2 regions of the Cellulomonas sp. P2_B4 genome follow, and region 1 is predicted to be linked to the other one. Evidence: predicted binding sites of a transcription regulator. Region 1 holds the regulator's gene; the other holds the start of a gene.
What was found. Region 1 encodes LexA, which represses DNA repair genes until DNA is damaged. Its sites were predicted from a motif close to TCGAACANNTGTTCGA; they were not measured.
Positions count from the first base shown of each region.

Region 2: ruvA (Holliday junction branch migration protein RuvA) is a predicted target of LexA. The motif match lies at 1,748-1,763, and genes of this name have one in related genera.

Region 1 is NZ_JBFUDI010000012.1:59,706-63,342, forward strand. It holds gene nrdR (transcriptional regulator NrdR) at 1-72, opposite strand, end outside; gene AC1DZC_RS17500 (LysM peptidoglycan-binding domain-containing protein) at 588-980, opposite strand; gene lexA (transcriptional repressor LexA) at 1,340-2,101, shown strand; gene AC1DZC_RS17510 (Rho termination factor N-terminal domain-containing protein) at 2,202-2,387, shown strand; gene AC1DZC_RS17515 (L-lactate dehydrogenase) at 2,395-3,393, opposite strand; gene AC1DZC_RS17520 (ATP-dependent DNA helicase) at 3,452-3,637, opposite strand, start outside.
Region 2 is NZ_JBFUDI010000003.1:43,955-47,591, reverse strand. It holds gene pdxT (pyridoxal 5'-phosphate synthase glutaminase subunit PdxT) at 1-113, shown strand, start outside; gene AC1DZC_RS05135 (YebC/PmpR family DNA-binding transcriptional regulator) at 184-942, shown strand; gene ruvC (crossover junction endodeoxyribonuclease RuvC) at 1,127-1,693, shown strand; gene ruvA (Holliday junction branch migration protein RuvA) at 1,818-2,432, shown strand; gene ruvB (Holliday junction branch migration DNA helicase RuvB) at 2,425-3,483, shown strand.

The DNA of each region.
Region 1 (3,637 bases):
GGTCGAGCCGTCGTCCGAGGTCCGCGAGTCGACGACCCGCGAGTCCGGGTTTCGGCAGAACGGACAGTGCACCGGATCCCCTTCGAGTGCGTGACGCCGCGCGGCGGCGCGGCGTCGTCAACGCCTCCGTGACGGTAGGCCAGCGGCCGCCCGGTCGCAAGGCGCCTCCCACGGCACCTCGCACGCCCGGACGGCCGGGGACGTGGCGAGGGCGGCCGCCGTCGTGGCGACCGCCCTCGCGGGGACGCCCCCGTCCCCAGATCACGGGCCGACTCGCCTCGGCGCCGCGCGTACCGCGGTCGGTGCCCACGGCTCGCGCCGCACACACCCCGCACCTCCAGGCGAGCCCCCCAGCCCACCGTGTGAGGTAAGGCTAACCTAGCCGACCCGCGGGCCCCTGACAAACCTCTCCAGGATCCCGGCTCCCCGACCACCCACCGCTCAGACGAGCAGGTCGATGGAGCAGGTCGGCGGAGCAGGTCGGCGGAGCAGGTCAGTGGAGCAGGTCAGTGGGGCGCGTCAATCGACCAGCAGGTCGGCGGAGCGGGTCGATGAGCAGGGACGGCCGAGCAGGTCGGTCCGACGGCTCAGTCGAGCGGGACGACGATCACCTGACCGGCCATCAGACCGGCGTCCGGAAGCTCGTTCATGCGGACCAGCTCGAAGACGACGTCGCGCACGTCCTGGCCGGGATCGGCGATCTGGCTGGCGATCTGCCACATCGTCTCGCCTGGCTGCACCACGTGGCTCTCGACCTGCTGCGCGCGCTGCGGGCCGTCTGCGACGGCGCGGCCGGCCACCAGGACCGCCATGACGACGATCACCAGCGCGAGGAGCCAGAGCACGACACGGCCCCGCCCCGTGAGGGACAGGTGCGACAGCCCACGGTCGTCGACCGCGCGGACCGGGCGGACAGCGCGGGCAGAGCTGGTGCGTCCCGAGACCTTCGGCAGCGCCGGTGCCATCGCCATCGTGCTCATGATGTCCCTCGTCCTCGTTCGGCCGGGTGGATCCCGGCGGTCCTTCGTCGGTGGCGATCCACCGGAAATCCGGGGAACTCCTCCGCCGACCTTGTCGAACAGGTGTTCGTCGTACGTCTGTACGATGTCTACCAGCATCCGCCGACACTTGTCGAGACACGATCGAACAGATGTTTGATCTTCGTGCTCGAGTTCCCTAGGCTGGCGATGCAGGACAAGCGGACCACGAGCCACTGACACGACCGCCGGACGGCCTCACTCATCGCCAGAGGACCGAGCATCGTCGCAGGTCAGAGGCTCGAGAGCACGGCAGCGGCAAACAGGCGGAGCTCACGACCGCCCGACACAGGAGGAGCGCAGTGACGGACTCACGGGACACGTCCCAGCCCGGCCAGGTCGACACGGACCTGGCGACGATCCACGCCCTCCCGGACGGCGCGCCCGGCCCGGACGGCCTGACGGCCCGTCAGCGCCTGGTGCTCGACACCATCCGTTCGTCGGTCGAGTCCCGCGGCTACCCCCCGAGCATGCGCGAGATCGGCGAGGCCGTCGGGCTGACCAGCCCGTCGAGCGTCAAGCACCAGCTGACCGCCCTCGAGCGCAAGGGCTACCTGCGCCGCGACCCCAACCGGCCCCGCGCCATCGAGGTCGTGCACGCGGACGACTCGCGCGGCGTCGGCACGTGGACCGCGCCGGACGGCACCCGCGAGGCGTTCCCCGACCAGGCCGAGGGCGAGCGGATGCCCGCTCCGTCCTACGTCCCGGTCGTCGGCCGCATCGCCGCCGGTGGTCCGATCCTGGCCGACCAGGTCGTGGAGGACGTCTTCCCGCTCCCCCGCCAGCTCGTCGGAGACGGCGACCTCTTCCTGCTGAAGGTCGTCGGCGACTCGATGATCGACGCGGCGATCTGCGACGGCGACTGGGTCGTGGTGCGGCGCCAGCCCGTCGCGGAGCAGGGCGAGATCGTGGCGGCCATGATCGACGGCGAGGCCACGGTCAAGACGCTCAAGCGGATCGACGGCCACGTCTGGCTGATGCCGCACAACCCGGCGTACCAGCCGATCCCTGGCGACGAGTCGACGATCCTCGGGCGCGTCGTCAGCGTCCTGCGCAGCCTCTGATCCGTCCGCGGGTGCGCACGTGAGCGCACCCGCGGCCGGCAGGATCCGGCGCTCCGGGCCATCCTGGAGCCGGCGCGACGTCGGACGAGAGGAGCAGCTGATGCCCGGAAGGATCCCCGACCCCCGGATCAAGGACCTGTCCGCCCTCGACGCCCTGCGGGACGGCGGCGCGAGCTACGACGACTGGTCCGTCGACGAGCTAAGGCACCGCGCGGCGGAGCTCGACATCCCCGGGCGCTCCCGGATGCGCAAGGACGAGCTGATCGCCGCGCTGCGACGCCGCTGACTCGCGGTCAGAAGCCGAACTGCCGGGCGACCTCCCGGACGGCGTCGGCCGACCGGCGCAGGCCCCACAGCTCGTCGTCCGTCAACGGGATCGGGAGCCGTTCTCCCACGCCGTCGTGCCCGACGATCGCCGGCACCGACAGGCAGACGTCGTCGATGCCGTAGTAGTCGGTGAGCAGCGACGACACGGGCAGCACCCGGCCCTCGTCCTTGAGGATCGCCTCGATGATCCGCGAGCCCGCCAGCGCGATCGCGTAGTTCGTCGCGCCCTTGCCCTCGATGATCCGGTAGGCGGACTCGACGACCTCGCGCGTGATGTCCTCCCGGTCCTGCCGGGTCAACGGGCCTCGGCCGCCCTGTCCCGGCCACTCCAGCAGCGGCACCGAGCCGATGCTGGCCGAGCCCCACAGCGGGAGCTCGCTGTCGCCGTGCTCACCGGCGATGTACGCGTGCACGTTCTGCACGGCGACGCCGGTGTACTGCGAGATGAGGTAGCGCAGTCGCGAGGAGTCCAGCACGGTTCCGGAGCCGAACAGCTGGGTCGACGAGAGACCCGAGACCTGCAGCGCGGCATAGGTGACCACGTCGACCGGGTTGGTGACCATGACGTACACCGCGTTCGGCGCTACTTGTACAAGTTTGGGTAGGACGGCCTTCACGACGGCGATCGTCGCTCCGGCGAGCTCGATCCTGGACTGACCCGGCTTCTGCTTGGCGCCCGCCGTGAACATCACGACGTCGGCGTCGGCGCACACCGCGATGTCGTCGGAACCGATCACCTGCGCCATGGGCATGAACTGGACGCCGTGCCCGAGATCGAGCGCCTCCGCCTGCACCTTGGCGGCGTCGATGTCGTAGAGCGCGACCGTGCGCGCCGCCCCGCGCAGGAGGGCCGCGTACGCCATCGTCGAGCCGACCGCGCCTGCGCCCACGATCGCCAGCTTGGTGCCTCGTGCGGACCGGGAGGGTCGCAGTCCGAGGTCTTCCACGTCCAGGCTCTCGGTCACGAACGGGCCGTCCTCTCGAGGAAGTCATGGGGCCGACGGGTGGTCTGCGAGTTCGAGGCTAACCCGTGCCCGTGAGGCGGCGCAGGGCGGCGAGGGCCGTCGCGCGGTCGGTCGTCCGCCAGAAGTCGGGCAGCGAGCGGGTCAGGAACGGTGCGTAGCGGGCCGTGGACAGGCGCGGGTCGAGCACGGCCACCACACCCCGGTCGCTGCTGGTCCGGATCAGCCGACCGGCGCCCTGGGCGAG
Region 2 (3,637 bases), on a different contig from region 1:
GGATCGTGGCCGTCCGCCAGGGCCCGTTGCTCGTGACCTCGTTCCATCCGGAGGTCACCGGGGACACCCGGGTGCACCAACTGTTCGTAGAGATCGTCCGCGACACCCTGTGAGGCTCGGCGCTGCAGCCGGGGTCGAGGTCGCGCGGGACGAGAAGCAGGACGAGAAGAGGTAGCTGAAGCGATGTCGGGTCACTCCAAGTGGGCCACCACCAAGCACAAGAAGGCCGTGGTCGACGCCAAGCGGAGCAAGCTCTTCGCCAAGCTGATCAAGAACATCGAGGTGGCCGCGCGCACCGGCGGCGGTGACCTCGCCGGCAACCCGACCTTGTTCGACGCGGTCCAGAAGGCCAAGAAGTCGTCGGTCCCGATCGACAACATCAACCGCGCGGTGAAGCGCGGCTCCGGCCAGGAGGCCGGTGGCGCCGACTACACGACGATCATGTACGAGGGCTACGGCGCCGGTGGCATCGCCGTGCTGGTCGAGTGCCTCACCGACAACCGCAACCGTGCCGCGTCCGACGTCCGCGTCGCGTTCACGCGCAACGGCGGCCAGATGGCTGACCCGGGCTCGGTCTCCTACCTCTTCTCCCGCAAGGGCGTCGTCATCGTCCCCAAGGAGGGCACGGACGAGGACTCGGTCGTGGAGGCCGTCCTGGACGCGGGCGGCGAGGAGGTCAACGACCTCGGCGAGGCGTTCGAGGTCCTCTCCGAGGCCACCGACCTGGTCCCGGTACGCACCGCGCTGCAGAACGCCGGGATCGAGTACGACTCCGCCGATGTGGTGTTCTGGCCGGCCACGCAGATCGAGGTCGACGCCGAGGGTGCGCGCAAGATCCTGCGCCTCATCGACGCACTCGAGGACTCCGACGACGTGCAGAACGTCTACGCGAACTTCGACGCCTCCGACGAGGTCATGGCGGAGCTCGAGAACGACGACTGAGACGGAGAGCAGTGCTGGTGGGGGCGCGCCAGCGCACCCGCCCGCAGCGGAGCGCAGGCTCAGTCCGAACGACTGAGTCCCGCGCCATCGCCTGGAGAGGGACCCCGCCGCTCGGTCGGCCGGGTCCCTCTCGCGTCGGCGCTGCCTCCCGGGAACCGGTCGGGTCGGCTGCGACCATGACGGCGTGCGCGTCCTCGGAGTCGACCCTGGCCTGACCCGGTGCGGCCTCGGCGTGGTCGACGGTCTGCCGGGGCGGCGCCTCGCCATGGTCGCGGTGGGTGTCGCGACGTCGGACGCCCTGTGGGACGTGGACCAGAGGCTGCTGCACATCGAGAAGCAGATCGAGGAGTGGCTCGAGGAGCACGCCCCGGACGCGGTCGCCGTGGAGCGCGTGTTCGCCCAGCAGAACCTGCGCACGGTGATGGGGACCGCGCAGGTCGCGGGCATCGCGATGGTCGCCGCGGCGCGTCGTCGGATCCCGGTCGCGCTGCACACGCCGAGCGAGGTCAAGGCCGCCGTCACCGGCAACGGCCGCGCGGACAAGGCGCAGGTGCAGACGATGGTCCAGCGCCTCCTGCACCTGGAGGAGCTCCCGCGTCCCGCCGACGCCGCCGACGCGCTCGCACTGGCCGTCTGCCACATCTGGAGGCCCGCCGGCGCCCTCGGGACGCCGCAGCGTGCTCCCGGTTCCATGACCGCGGCGCAGCGCGCGTGGGCGTCCGCGGAGCAGGCGGCGCGACGACGCGGCTGAGGGTGCCGTCGCCCGACCACCCGTGGGCCGACGCGTGCGCGCGTCGCGTGTCACTCGTACACCTGTTCGTCTGCGTGTGCCAGCATGTGCGCATGCGCAACGTCGTTCGTGAGGGAGGTGCCCGGTGATCGCCTCGGTCCACGGCACGGTGCAGGCGGTACGGCTTGACGCGGCCGTCGTCGAGGTCGGCGGCGTGGGTCTCCTGGTGCACGCGACGCCCGCCACGCTCGCCGGCCTGCGGGTCGGCTCGTCGGCGCAGCTCGCCACCTCGCTGCTCGTGCGCGAGGACGCGCTCACGCTGTTCGGGTTCGCCGACACGGACGAGCGCGAGGTCTTCGAGATCGTGCAGACCGTCAGCGGCGTCGGGCCGCGGCTCGCCCTGGCCATGCTCGCGGTGCACACGCCCGACGGCCTTCGCCGCGCGGTGCTCGACGAGGACTTCAAGGCGCTGCAGCGCGTGCCCGGGATCGGCCTGAAGGGCGCCCAGCGGATCGTGCTCGAGCTCAAGGACCGGATCGGGGTGCCGGCTCCCGTGGCGTCGGCGGCCCCGGCACGGGCCGTCCCGGGCGACCGTCGCGACATGGTCGTGGAGGCGCTCGTCGGGCTCGGCTGGACCGCCCGCGCCGCAGGAGACGCCGTCTCGACCGTGCTCGAGGGCTCGGAGGGGCCCATCGGCGAGGACGAGGTCGCCGGTGTCCTGCGCGCCGCGCTGCGGACGCTGGGCGGTGGGCATGCCTGACGACGACGAGGAGATGGTCACCGAGCGGTTCGGGGCCGAGTCGCTGGTCCGCCCCGCGGCCGACGACATCGAGCGTGCCGCCGAGGCGGCGCTGCGGCCGCGGAACCTGGACGAGTTCGTCGGCCAGCGCGTGGTGCGCGACCAGCTGTCCCTGGTCCTCCAGGCCGCCAAGGCGCGGGGACGGGCACCCGACCACGTCCTGCTGTCCGGGCCGCCCGGGCTCGGCAAGACCACGCTCGCCATGATCATCGCCGCCGAGCTGGCCACGTCGCTGCGCGTCACGAGCGGGCCGGCCATCCAGCACGCCGGCGACCTCGCCGCGGTCCTGTCGTCGCTGGAGGAGGGCGAGGTCCTCTTCATCGACGAGATCCACCGCCTGGCGCGTCCCGCCGAGGAGCTCCTCTACGTGGCGATGGAGGACTTCCGCGTCGACGTGATCGTCGGCAAGGGCGCGGGTGCGAGCGCGATCCCGTTGGCGCTGCCGCCGTTCACGGTCGTCGGTGCGACGACCCGGGCCGGCCTGCTGCCGGCACCGCTGCGCGACCGGTTCGGCTTCACCGGCCACCTCGACTTCTACGCCACCGACGAGCTGGAGCGAGTGCTCCTGAGGTCGGCGGGGCTGCTCGGGGTCCCGCTGGAGCACGAGGCGGCCGCCGAGATCGCGTCCCGGTCGCGGGGGACACCTCGCATCTCGAACCGGCTGCTGCGCCGGGTCCGCGACTGGGCGGAGATCCGCGGCGACGGGACGCTCAGCCTGTCGGCCGCCAGGTCGGCGCTCGAGGTCTACGAGGTCGACGAGCTCGGCCTGGACCGCCTGGATCGCGCGGTGCTCACGGCGCTGTGCACGCGGTTCGGCGGGGGACCGGTCGGGCTCACCACGCTCGCGGTGGCGGTCGGCGAGGAGCCCGAGACGGTCGAGACGGTCGCCGAACCGTTCCTCGTGCGCGAGGGGCTGGTCGGCCGGACGCCCCGCGGCCGCGTCGCGCTCCCCGCGGCCTGGACGCATCTCGGCCTCGACGTCCCGCACACGGCGGGGACGCTCTTCGGCTAGGTTCAGTCGGCCCGGGCGTCGCGTACGGGCCGTTCAAGCCCGTTCTAGCCCGTTCCAGCCCGGGAATCCGGCGAAAGTCGGAACCTCTGTCCGTGGTCGTGCGTTGGAGCGGCGAGCCGCTGCGCCTAGACTGCGGGCGGACACGTCACCCTGA